DNA from 3 places in the Methylobacterium sp. J-001 genome. Region 1 is predicted to be linked to each of the others. Evidence: riboswitches for the same ligand, from Rfam matches in the RefSeq annotation. Region 1 holds a riboswitch; each other region holds the start of a gene.

What was found. Region 1 has a riboswitch for cobalamin ahead of MKK65_RS30810 (CbtB domain-containing protein). Riboswitches for the same ligand answer to the same signal wherever they lie in the genome.
Positions count from the first base shown of each region.
Region 2: it holds a riboswitch for cobalamin, as region 1 does, so the genes downstream of both, MKK65_RS21775 (TonB-dependent receptor) here and MKK65_RS30810 (CbtB domain-containing protein) in region 1, are expected to answer to the same signal.
Region 3: it holds a riboswitch for cobalamin, as region 1 does, so the genes downstream of both, MKK65_RS24825 (TonB-dependent receptor) here and MKK65_RS30810 (CbtB domain-containing protein) in region 1, are expected to answer to the same signal.

Region 1 is NZ_JAKSYN010000227.1:250,260-254,454, forward strand. It holds gene cobW (cobalamin biosynthesis protein CobW) at 1-482, opposite strand, end outside; gene MKK65_RS30800 (DUF1636 domain-containing protein) at 479-877, opposite strand; gene MKK65_RS30805 (CbtA family protein) at 870-1,604, opposite strand; gene MKK65_RS30810 (CbtB domain-containing protein) at 1,621-1,803, opposite strand; cobalamin riboswitch at 1,837-2,031, opposite strand; gene MKK65_RS30815 (DUF4424 family protein) at 2,257-3,291, shown strand; gene MKK65_RS30820 (discoidin domain-containing protein) at 3,456-4,195, shown strand, end outside.
Region 2 is NZ_JAKSYN010000170.1:26,069-30,263, reverse strand. It holds gene MKK65_RS21785 (hypothetical protein) at 1-198, opposite strand, end outside; gene MKK65_RS21780 (cell wall hydrolase) at 383-976, opposite strand; cobalamin riboswitch at 1,412-1,611, shown strand; gene MKK65_RS21775 (TonB-dependent receptor) at 1,850-3,883, shown strand; gene MKK65_RS21770 (DMT family transporter) at 3,914-4,195, opposite strand, start outside.
Region 3 is NZ_JAKSYN010000200.1:104,907-109,101, reverse strand. It holds gene MKK65_RS24830 (HigA family addiction module antitoxin) at 543-884, opposite strand; cobalamin riboswitch at 1,340-1,536, shown strand; gene MKK65_RS24825 (TonB-dependent receptor) at 1,829-4,012, shown strand; gene MKK65_RS24820 (PepSY domain-containing protein) at 4,009-4,195, shown strand, end outside.

The DNA.
Region 1 (4,195 bases):
ACCGCCGTGTCGGCGGCCCGCTGGGCGGCGAGCGCCTCGGGATCCTCCGCGAAGGCGCCGGCGGCGACGGCTGGTCCGTCCACCACGGCGACGACGCCATCGACGGTGACCCGCGAGCGGATCGCAGGCCATTGGAACGCCTGGACCAGCGGCTTCGGGAGGGCGAGGCCGGAGGTCTCGATCAGGATATGCTCCGGCGGCTCGGCGCGGCCGAGCAGCGTCTCCAGCGCCGGCACGAAATCGTCTGCCACGGTGCAGCAGATGCAGCCGTTCGGCAGCTCGACGATGGCATCCTCGGTGCAGCCCTCGACACCGCAGGCGGCCAGGAACGACTTATCGAAGCCGACATCGCCGAACTCGTTCACCAGGATCGCCAGGCGGCGGCCCTTCGCGTTTTCGATCACGTGGCGGACCAGCGTCGTCTTCCCGGCGCCGAGGAAGCCGGTGACGATGGTGCAGGGGATCTTGGTCACGATGGTCATTCCGCAGCCTCCCAGGTGCCGGCCGGAAGCGGGCGGGGATCGGGTAAGGGCGGGATCCGGGCGATCACGCCGGTCTTGAAGGCGGCGGGCCGCTCCCGCCACGGCACGATGCCGTCCTGCGTGGACGCGTAGGACGAGAGGCCGCCGAGGATAATCGCGGCGGACTCGATCGGGTCCATGTCGCCGTAGACGTAGGTCCATCGGTTTTCGGAGGCGACCGCCACCGAGCACGGCCGCTTGCACACCGACAGGCATTCGACCCCCTCGATCCGCAGGTCCGGCGCCGCGTTCCCCGCACGCAGGGCGTCGAGCAGGCGCGCCCCGGCTCGGGGGCCGTCCGGGTCGTCGCCCGGACGGCGGCAGGTGGTGCAGACGTAGAGGACGGTCTCAGGCATGGGCCGTCCCGCGCGCCGGACCCCGGGCGAAAGCCTGCCAAGCCCATCCGAAGCCCAGGCCGATCAGCAGCCAGAAGACGAAGCTGATCGCCAGCGACCGGGCCGCGAACTGTGCCGCCAGCGCCGCCGGAAGCTCGGAGGCGGCCTCGGGTGCCTGCGGCGCGCCAACCACGTGCGGGGCGATGATCAGCACGAGCCCGCCCATAATGGCGATCAGCGAGCGCCGGATCGCGATCAGGTACAGGCCCATGCCGGTGGCGGCCGCCGTCATCACCCACCACGCTTGTCGGGTGGCCAGTGGCGCGGCCTCACTGCCCGGCAGTTCCGGCGGCAACCCGAGTCCCGGGGCGAGGGCGACGCTAGCGAAGCCCGCGATCGCGAAGGCGACGCCCACCTGCCGGGTCGGCTCCCGCCCGCAGGCGAGGATCGCCGCACCGAGCAACAGGGCATAGCCCACCGCGCCGACGAGGGTCGCCAACGCCGTGAACGCCATCCGGGGCAGGCCCTCGCCGGGCTGCCAGTCGGGTGCGGTATCCGGCGCGGCGTGATCGTGTCCGGCATGAGCCAGGACGATCGGGAGGTCGCGCTGGGCCTGATGCGTCTCGTGATTCTCGTAACGCTCGGCCGCCACGATGAGCGGCGAGGTCAACGTCAACTCAAGGCCCGTCACGACGACGGCCGCGAGGAAGCCGGCGGCCAGAGCCGCCGACAGAAGCCGGGTGATCATCCCTGGGGTAGGGGCGTCAGTGGCAGGGGAAGTTCTGGGTATGCCGGAAATCGTGCGCGGCGTTGTGCAGCGCGATCGCCGGCGAGAAGCCTGCCATGAACAGCAGGCCGAGGCCCAGGAAAGCCGCCAGCGCAACGGCGACCGGGCGCTCCGCGGAGCGGGTGCCGGTGGCGACGGGGGCAAGGGTCGAGGTGGTCATCAACATGTCTCCAGCCGCCCCACCGGCGGCATTGCGGGATCTTATCGCGACGGCAGGTCTCCTGGCTCGCGGCTCGGCGCGCCTGCCGCCTTCCCGGATCGCTCCGGTGGCCACTGGCAGACGCTCGCCGCTCACAGTTGCGGGGGCAGCCGCGGATTCGGAACTTGCGTTCCTCACCGCATTCCCTTTTCACCCCGTCGCCGGGGCACCGTCACGCCATCGTTGTAGACGCATGACAGCTCTCGCACAACGGAGGCGCGGCGGAATCGTTTCCGACCCTTCAGGAAACGGCGCGGACATGCAGGTCGAGTGGCGGCGACGGGACGGCGGCCGTTTCCGAGAGCGGGACGCCAAGATGGGATTGTCCCCCCGGCGCACCCTCAGCGGCGCGAGCCGTGGCGACCGCATCATGACGGTCCCGGCTGCAGCATTCTACCCGAACACAAGAGCGTGATGTCGATGCGTACCTTGTCGCTGGTCTTGTCGCCGGTCCTGGCAGTCCTGGCGGCTGCGTCCTTACCTGCCCGGGCCGATGACAGCGTTGTCGCGCTCGCGGCCGGCGGCCTCGTTCTGGAGAAGACCGACAAAATCGCTTTGGTCTCCGAGGATCTATACCTGTCGGAGAAAGCCGTGCGGATCGACTACCGGCTCCGCAATCTGACCGACACGGATGTCGAGACGACCATCGCATTCCCGATGCCCGACATCACCGGGGATCCCGAGCGGCTCGCCTCAATCCCTGATCCGGCGCATGACAATTTCCTCAAGCTCGCTACCGCGATCGATGGCCAGCCTGTGGCCTCGCAGGTCGAGCAACGCGCCTTCTCACTCCGGAATGGAAAGACGCCGATCGACATCACCGATCGGCTGAGAGCCCTGTCCATTCCGCTGGTGCCGACCGTCGAGGCGACGGAGGAGGCCTTGCGCCGCCTCGGCGAGACCCGGCGTTTGGCCCTGATTGCCGACGGCATCTTGGTGCGGCAGGAGCACAAGGACGGCACGCTCGCGGATGTGCCGCTCTGGAGACTCACATCGACGTTCTGGCGGCGGCAGGTTTTCCCGGCCGGCCGGGAGATCGCGGTCCGGCAGAGCTACGTGCCAAGCCTGAGTGGGCAATCCAGCCTGTCCTACGGCTCCCCGGACCTGGATCCGCCGCGGAAGGCTCAGTACGCGAACCGGTACTGCACGGATCCCGCGTTCGAGAAAGCGGCCCAAGCCCTTTACCGCCGGGCGAGCGCCGACGGCAGCCGCGCGTTCCAGGCCTATGAGCAGAACCTTTCCTACGTGATTGCCGCCAGCGACAAAGGGGCCGGGCCGATCGGGACGTTCAGGCTGATCGTAGACAAGGGCGATTCGGCGACCCTGGTCTCGTTCTGCGCGCCCAACGTGAAGAAGATCGGCCCCACAACCTTCGAGTCGATCCTGAAGGACCACGTGCCCCAACGCGATATCGATGTCCTGTTCCTGAAGATCGGGACGGTCGATTGAGGCGCCGTTTTGCATCGGCGGCAAACGGCCGGGCTCCTTTCCGGAGCTGATCCGCGCAGCGGCCGACGCGCCCAGGCTTGACGGGCCCGTCCCGATGCGGGCACCGCCGGGTGCACCGTTCGGCCGTGTCCCCGGCGCGACCGGCCCATATCCGCCCCGGAGACATGATGGCCCCGGCAGACGCTTCGAATCTTGGCCTCGTCGAACTCGCCGCCGCCCGCCCGTCGCAGGCTGTGGTGATCGACGGCACGACGTGGCTGGAGATCGATCTCGCCGGCCGCTTCCCCGTCCATTCCGTCACCGTGGCCCTGGCCGAGGCCGGGACGCCGGCAGCCGACCACGCGATCCAGTTCTCACAGGACGGCACTGCCTGGACGGAGCCCGGCATCACGTCGAGGCGGGTTGCGGCGAATACCGGCACGGCGGTGATAGAGGCTGACGAGCGCGCCTGGGCGAGGCTGGTTCGCGTCGCGGTGTCGAAGACCGCCCCCGTCGTCGCGGCGCGGGTTTGGTCCGAGGCGGCGGCGATCGACCTGATCGCGCTGCGGGCGACGCTCGACCTCGACGTGACGCTCCTCAACGAGAAGCCGGGGGCCAACCGTTACATCGCCTACAGCCTCGAGAGCGGGCCCGATCGGGTCAGCCGCACCCTCGTCGGCCTGTCGCTGTTCGAGAACGGTGCGTTCGGCAATTGCCTCGTCCAGTACATCATCGCGATCTCGGTGGCGAAGGCACTGAACCTGAAATACATCAAGGTTCCGAAGGTCGACCGCAGCAAGGTGATCTTCCTGACCGAGCGGCTCACCCGCGACGGCATCACCTTCATTCCGCCGGACGCGGACCTGCCGGCGGACGGCTACTTCCTCTCCGGTCTTTATTTCGATCCGACGCAGTTCCAGCGGCT
Region 2 (4,195 bases), on a different contig from region 1:
CGCGGCGGTCTCCAGATCGGATCGCAGGGCGATCTCGGCGCCGATCTCGATCAGCAGCAACCGCGACAGGAGTTGCATGGTCGGCGTGCCGTGCGCGAGCAGAAGCGCGTGCGTCGCGATGACCGCCTCCACCAGGCGGCTGAAACCGTCATCCTCTGACATCGCCGCGCAGGAGCCGAGCTGAATGCCAGCAGACAACTGTAGGATCCAGCTCAAGTTCGCTGCCGGCCGCGGAAACCGGGACCCGCTCGGCGTCGGACGCGCGATCCGAGGCCGGCTGACTTGCCCGGCTACCGGGTCGGACACTTCACGAGGTCGGGCAGGAGCTTGCCGGACCGCGACCGGATCAGGCAGAGCCTGCGGATCATGGGCCGTAAGCGGCCTATTGCGCCGCCGGCAGAGGCGGGACCGCCGCGTAGGTCGAGACCGTTGTGGGCAACGCGGGGGAGTCCGGCATTTCCTTCCTGGCCGCGCGGGAGTCGCGCTTCTCGTAGAAGGCATTGCCGCCGGCCACGGCGACGTAGTGCATGTTCTTGTAGGGGAAGTGGTGGCCCGCGGTGTGGAAATACATCGCCTTCCCGACCTTCGGGTGCCGCTCGCCCGCCAGCACCGCGTCGGCCGCGTCGGCGACCTTCTGAAGATCGCGCTCCTGCATCGGCTTGGTGAGCACGCCGGGGGCGAATTGGCCAGGCTGGCCGACCACCGCGCAGATGCCGCCCGGGAAGATCGCGGCTTCCATCCGGTTCATGACCACGGTCCCGACGGCCAGCAGGCCGCCCTCGTCGCTGCGGTTCGACTCGAAATACATGGCCCGGCCGAGACAGTCGCGCTCGGCATCGCTGACAACCATCGACGGCTTGCGATCGGGGATCGATCCCGTGGTCAGGGGTGAAGCGGTGTTGCACGCACCGAGACCGCTGGCGAGTGCCAGGACGACCAGCCCGGAAACGATCTGAATCCTCTCGCTACCCTGCATGCATCAGCGCTCCGTCCTCCTGCAGCCGCGTTTCGGTGCGAGACGCCCGCGCCATCGCGGCCTCGCCTCGCACCGTCGTTGTACGCACAAGCTTGAGTGCACGTTCGCGGCGAGGATGTGGCGAGCCGTCCTCCGTCCATCGGCGAGGGCGCCGGATCGCAGGCGCAGGCAGACGGCCCGACAGACCCGGCAGGCCCGGAGCGCGATCCCTTCGGCCGCGTGCAATGTCCGTCGCCAATCCGCCGGTCCGACCGTAAAAAAATCGTTTCCCGTCAGCATTTTAAAGACATTCCGGGACCCGCCCGGCATAGCATCCGGCGCGCATGTCCGAGAAATGACGCGGCGGGGAGGAGGCTCAGCCCAGGGCCCGGTGTCATCCGGGAGACACACCGGCCGCCAACCGGTGCCGGGGCGTTGACGCGGCCTGCACCTTGGTTCGATGGTGGTCGCGACGGTTCCCTTCGGGGATCAAAAGGGAACGCGGTGAGGGATATTGACCCGAAGCCGCGGCTGCCCCCGCAACTGTAAGCGGCGAGCCTTCTCGTCACCACGTCACTGGGTCACCTCGCCCGGGAAGACGACGGGAGGGCGGCGACCCGTGAGCCAGGAGACCTGCCGTCAGTCGTGGTCACACGCGAAACGCGCCGGGCGGGGTGTCCTGGCGGGTGTCGGGACGCCCGTGCGCAAGCGCGGTCGGCACGGCCTCGTTCGCGGTGACGTGCCACTGCCGTCGCCCGAGGTCCCGTGTCCCGTCCTGTCCCCCGCCCCGCGCTCTTCAAACTGTCCGCGCTGACGGCCCTCTGCCTCGCAATCCTCCCCCCGCCGGCATCCGCCCAGGACCGATCGAAGCCGGGTCCGGCTGCCGAGGCGACACTGGATGAGATCTCCGTCACCGCCGACCCTGCCGCGCCCCCACGGGGCGGTGCCGTAGCCAGTGCGGGCTATGTCGGCGGCGTGACCGGCATCGGCGGCCCGCTCCTGACCGTGGATTCCGCCAGCGCGGGGGTGATCACGGGCGCCCAGCTCAACAGCCGGCCGGTGACGCGTCCCGGCGAGGTGCTGGAGGCGGTGCCGGGCCTGATCGTCACGCAGCATAGCGGGGAGGGGAAAGCCAATCAGTTCTTCCTGCGCGGCTTCAACCTCGACCACGGCACCGACATCGCCCTGTTCCTGGACGGCATGCCGCTCAACATGCGCACCCATGCCCACGGCCAGGGCTATGCCGACATCAACTTCCTGATCCCGGAACTCGTCGGCGCGGTGGAGTTCCATAAAGGACCGTATTTCGTGCGCGACGGGGATTTCGCCTCGGCCGGCTCGGTCCGGATCGACTACCTCGACACCGTCGCCAAGAACCTCGCGCTCACCTCCATCGGCAGCTTCGGCTACAAGCGGGCCCTGAGCATCGCCTCGACCCCGCTCGGGGACGGCAATCTTTTGGTTGCCGCTGACGCGCAGGTCTATGACGGGCCCTGGGTGGTCCCCGACGCCCTGCGCAAGATCAGCACCGTCGCCCGTTACAGCCAGGGCACGGCGCTCGACGGATTCTCGGTCACCGGCATGGCCTATGCCAGCCGCTGGACCGCCACGAATCAGATCCCCGAGCGGGCGGTCACACAAGGGTTGATCGGCCGCTACGGCACCATCAACCCCACGGATGGCGGCGACACGAGCCGCCTCTCATTGTCGGGCCGCTTCAGCAGCACCGACGACACCGGCGTGACCCGGGCCTCAGCCTACGTGATCCGCTCGCAGCTCAACCTGTTCAACGACTTCACCTATTTCCTGAACGACCCGGTCAACGGGGACCAGTTCCACCAGCTCGACCAGCGCATCCTCGGCGGCGGCGAGGCCCTGCATATCTTTCAGGGCGATCTGTTTGGCATGCCGATGGAGAACGAGATCGGCGTACAGACCCGAACCGACAGCATCCGGGTCGGCCTGTTCAATACGACGCGCCGGCAATACCGCTCGGGCGTGCTCGACGACCGGGTGCTGGAGACCAGTGGAGCCTTCTATTTCGACAACCGGGTGCGCTGGACCGACTGGCTGCGCACCAGCCTCGGCTTCCGCGCCGATGGCTACGCCGCCCGCGTCGCCTCGGACACGCCGGCCAATTCGGGGCGCGCCCGCGACGGTATCGTCAATCCGAAGCTCGGCTTGACCCTTGGGCCGTGGTTCGACACCGAACTCTACGTGAATTACGGCGGCGGCTATCACTCGAACGACGTGCGCGGCGTGACCGCCACCGTCGATCCGGCGAGCCCCCTGTTCAACATCGCCCGCGCGCCGTTCCTGGTGCCCTCGACCGGCTACGAGGTCGGGCTGCGCAACCACTCGATCGCCGGTCTGGAGACCAGCCTAGCGCTGTTCCGGCTCGATTTCGCCTCGGAGAACCTGTTCCAGGGCGATACCGGCACCACCGAGCCGAGCCGCCCGACCCGACGCTTCGGCGTCGAGTGGACCAACCGCTACGCGGTGACCCCGTGGCTCTCGCTGGAAGGCGACCTGACGATCACCAATGCCCGGTTCTCCGACTTCGATCCGGTGGGCAACCGGGTGCCGGAAGCCCCCACCACCATCGCGTCGGCGGGAATCACCTTCGGCGAGCCGCTCGGCTGGTTCGGCTCCCTGCGGTTCCGGTATTTCGGGCCGCGCCCCCTGATCGAGGACAACTCGATCCGCTCGCGCCCGACCGCCCTGTTCAACGGCCGGGTCGGCTACGCCTTCGAGAACGGGGTCAGCGTCTCCCTGGACGTGCTCAACCTGACCAACAGCCGGTCCGACCAGATCACCTACGCCTACGTCTCGCGCCTGCCCGGAGAGCCGGCCGAGGGCCTGATCGACCGCGTGTTCCACCCGGTCGAGCCCACGGCCGTGCGCCTCACCATCGCGGGCCGCTTCTGAGCGCAGCCCAGGCGGCCCCGGGAAGCCGGCTCAATGCTGGCCCTGGCCAGACGCCAGGACGGCCACGCCAACCGCGATGATCGCGATCCCCACCAGCATGGTCGGGCTGATCGGCTCGCCGTACAGCCACGCGCCGCCGAGTGCTGCGCCGATCATGCCGACCCCGGACCAGATCGCGTACACCACGCCGATCGGCAGCATGTTCATGCTGCTCGACATCAGCCACAGGGCGGTGCCGTAGCCGACGGCCACGATCAGGGTCGGCCCCGGCTTGGTCAGGCCGTCGGCGGCCTTCAGCGCCAGGGTGGCGGT
Region 3 (4,195 bases), on a different contig from region 1:
AGACAATAACAGGATCGTGTGCACGCGACGCCGTCCGTCGACGAAGAATGCCGGCCCGCTTCAGTCCGTAACAACCAACGGTATCGCGCGGCGATATCTGCTCCACTTGGCATCCCTGGCCCGGCATCGGCAGGAAGCACCGGGACGGTTTTCTCGGAACCGCAGCTTTCCGCGCGTCGGCAGCCGACGAGTCGTTTCTCGCCCGATCACGGCGGGGCGGGCCGGGACAGGTTACCCGGGCAGCGCGGCGGCTACGCGACGATGTGCCGGCCATCCGATCCGCCCCGGGCCGATGCGCCTTCATCCCGCGTCGCGCCCGGGAATACCATCCGCCTCGGCACGGCCGTCATGGGGCCAGGACAGGGATCGAATGTCACCGGGTCCGACTGAACCCTGGCACGTCTCAGGCGCGATAAGGCCCGGCATTCGCGCCGAATCATGGCAGAGGACGAACGGCAGCGGCGGAGGGACGAGACCTCTCGTCCCTCCGCCGCTCTGGTCCCGATGCGGCATCCCGGACGTTCGGTCACCGCGAACCGGCCTCACCCGAACGCGTAGAGGCGCTTGACGATGGCCAGAGTCCGTCGGGTCGGAGCCTGAACCTGAATCCGCGCCGCAAGCTCGCTCGCGATCTGCCGCTCGCGCTTCCGAGCGCGGGCGATATCGAAGCGGGTCTGCATCTCCATCAGGGTTTCCATGCGGCACCCGAAGGCTGTCTCGATACGCAGCGCCAGCTCGCCGGTGAGAGGCGACGTCTCATTGAGGAAGTCGGACAGAGTCTGGCGCGTTATGCCCAACTGGCTGGCCGCGGACATGACGGTCAGGTTGCGTGGCTCGAGGATATTACGACGGACGAACCCGCCAGGATGGCCGGGGTTCTCCAAAACATAATTCGTTCTCATTACGAACTCCTTCCTGGATATTGAACTTCGACAGGATACAATCCTGATCGAAGTCCGTTATTTTTGGAAGATACCACCTTCGTTCATCATTCTTCATGAAGGCTATCATGCTTACGCTCCAGATCACAAAAAGTTCCGCAGCCGTATTTTGCATGAGTTAGGCATACGCTTTGGCGTTATCACACCATTATTCGTCGATTTCGGCAGAATTTATTTTATTAGCCCGCAGATTAATTGCCATATCTCCCTGAATACCGCGGCGTCTGATCGAAAAATACCAAATTCATGGCCTATTTGGCCGTGCGATACGCAAGGCTCGGAGCATCCAGCAATGCGGTCCTCCCGCTGATGCCGGATTGCCGGAGGCCTTCGCGATCCCACGCGCGGTCCGCTCGCCGGACGAGATATCCACACGCTTGACGTTCAACTGGTCTACAGCCAAGCTATTCAGTGACGGTTCCCTTTGGGGATCAAAAGGGAACGCGGTGAGGGGTCTTTTCCCGAAACCGCGGCTGTCCCCGCAACTGTGAGCGGCGAGCCCTTCACCACCACGTCACTGGGCCTCGGCCCGGGAAGACGGTGCGAGGGCGGCGACCCGTGAGCCAGGAGACCTGCCGTCAGCCGTGGTCACACGCGAAACGCGCTGGGCGGGGTGTCCTGGCGGGTGTCGAGACGGTCGTTGCGCGAGCGCGGTCGGCGAGGCTTCGTTCGCGGTGACGTGCCACAGCAAGCGCGCCCGCGTTCCGGTTCCTGATGCTCTCTCTTGTCGTGCCGATCCCGGCCGCGCCTTCGCGCGGACCGATCCACCGCCCGGGCCACTGCGCCACGGCGGAGCGGATATCGGCACGAAACGGTAATTGTAATGTTATTACGTTGCTTGTAGAGCGTCCGGGCCGGTTGCCGCCGCGCATGGACCGTCTCCAACCATGTCCCTATCAAAACAACCGCTCTACAGCTGGAGCGTGCCGATCTGCGGCGCCCTGCTCACCGTGCTGGCGAGCCAGGCCGGGGCCCAGGACGTCGTCGCCCTCGACCAGCTCTCCGTCGAGGGGGAGGGCGGCGTCAGCCTGACCCGGGCCGCCCCGATCGGGCTGAACCTGCGTACCCCCGACCGGACCGCGAGCCGGCTCGGCCTGACACCGCTGGAGACGCCCGCGAGCGTCGACATCGTGTCCGGCGAGACCGCGCGGCTGCGCGGCCAGGACACGATCGCCGAGGCTGTGACCCAGGACGCCACCGGCATCACCACGATCGCGGCGCCGGGCAACGGCAACGGCGCGTTCACCTCCCGCGGCTTCGCGGGGCCGAACTCGATCCAGCAGCTCTATGACGGCACCCGCTTCTATGTCGGCGCCAACACGGTCACGTTCCCGTTCGACACCTGGAACGTCGAGCGCATCGAGGTGCTGCGCGGGCCGTCCTCGGTGCTCTACGGCGACGGCGCCATCGGCGGCGTGATCAACGTCGTGCCCAAGAAGCCGGTCTTCGTGCCGATCAACGTGGCGCGCGCGGTGATCGGCACCGACGGGGTCGCCCGGCTCGCGCTGGATTCGGGCGGGGCGCTCGGCCGGGAGGAATTCGGCGAGACCTTCGCGTATCGCCTGAACGTCAGCGGCAATCGCGCGGACGGCTGGATCCGGCCGGAGGGCGATTTCCGGAACCTCGCGGTCTCGGCCGCCCTCCTGTTCCAGCCGAGCCCGGACCTCGCCTTCACAATGAGCCACGATCTCGGCTACCAGGAACCGGCGCGCTACTGGGGCACGCCCCTGGTCGAGGGCAGGATCCCGGACCTGATCCGGTTCAACAACTACAACGTCCGCGACGCGAAGATCACCTGGGCGGATAACTGGACCCAGTTCAAGACCGAGTGGACGCCTTCGGCCGACATCATCGTGCGCAACACCGCGTACCGGCTCACCAGCCGGCGCCACTGGCTCGATACCGAGCAGTATATCTACAATCGCGGTACCGGACTGGTCGACCGCGGCGATTACCTCGAAATCTATCACAGCCAGGAACAGGTCGGGAATCGCCTGGACGCCAGCTTCAAGGGCAGCCTGTTCGGCCTGCCGAACGCGTTCGCGGTCGGGTTCGACGTGAACCACATCGACTTCCGCCACACGAACAATTTCTATTTCGACCAGACCACCAGCGTGCCGCTGACCGGCTACGATCCGGGCTACTTCCCGCAGAATGGTCGAGCGCGGCCGGCCTACGCCACACAGACCAGCCAAGCGTCGGTCTTCGCCGAGGACCGGGTGATCCTGTCGGAAAAACTCTCGTTCCTCACAGGGGTGCGGCTCGACGTGCCGACGCTCCATCGGCAGGACCTGCAGGCGGGCACGCAGTTCGAGAAGACCTATCAGGCGCTCGGCTACCGGTTCGGCCTCGTCTACAACTCGACGCCGGATAGTGCGCTCTACGCGCAGTACAGCTTCGCCACCGACCCGGTGAACAGTCTCATCACGCTGACGCAGTCGCTCTCCAACTTTCAGTTGGCCACCGGCACGCAGGTCGAGATCGGCGCCAAGGGGCTCGCCTTCGACGGCGCGCTCGAATGGACGGTGGCCGGCTACCGGATCGTCAAGGACAATCTGATCTCGGCGGTGCCGGGCCAGCCGACGCTGTCGACCCAGGTGGGGAGCCAATCCTCGCAGGGCTTCGAGCTGGCGCTGGGCTGGCAGTTCAGCCCGGGCTGGCGGCTCGACGGCAACCTCGCGCTGCTGCACGCGCAGTACGATGCCTTCGACCAGAACGTGAACGGCGCCACCGTCTCGTATGCCGGCAACCAGCCGATCGACGTGCCCGAGCGGATCGCCAATCTCTGGCTGACCTGGGATTTTTCGCGGGACTGGACCGCCCGTGCCGGGCTCCAGAACGTGGGGCAGGTCTATAGCGACTTTTCCAACACGGCCCGGCGCCCCGCCTACAACCTCGTCAGCCTCGTGCTCGACCATCAGGTCACGGCCGAGTCCCGGCTGAGCCTGCGGGTCTACAACCTGTTCGACAAGGTCTACGCGATCAGCGGCAATGCCGTGAACGGCGTCGGCACCAACTGGCTGCTGGGCCGGCCGCGCTCCGTGGAAGTCGCCTACACGGTGACGTGGTGAGGCGCTGGATCGGCAAGGCGGGCCGCCGCTGGCTGCTCCTGTTCCACCGCTGGGCCGGGATCGCCACGGGCCTGTTCTTCGCCCTGTGGATCGGCTCCGGGCTGGTGATGCTCTACGTGCCGTTCCCGGCGCTCACGCCGCCTGAGCGCCTCGCACGCCTGGCGCCGATCGCCTGGGATCAGT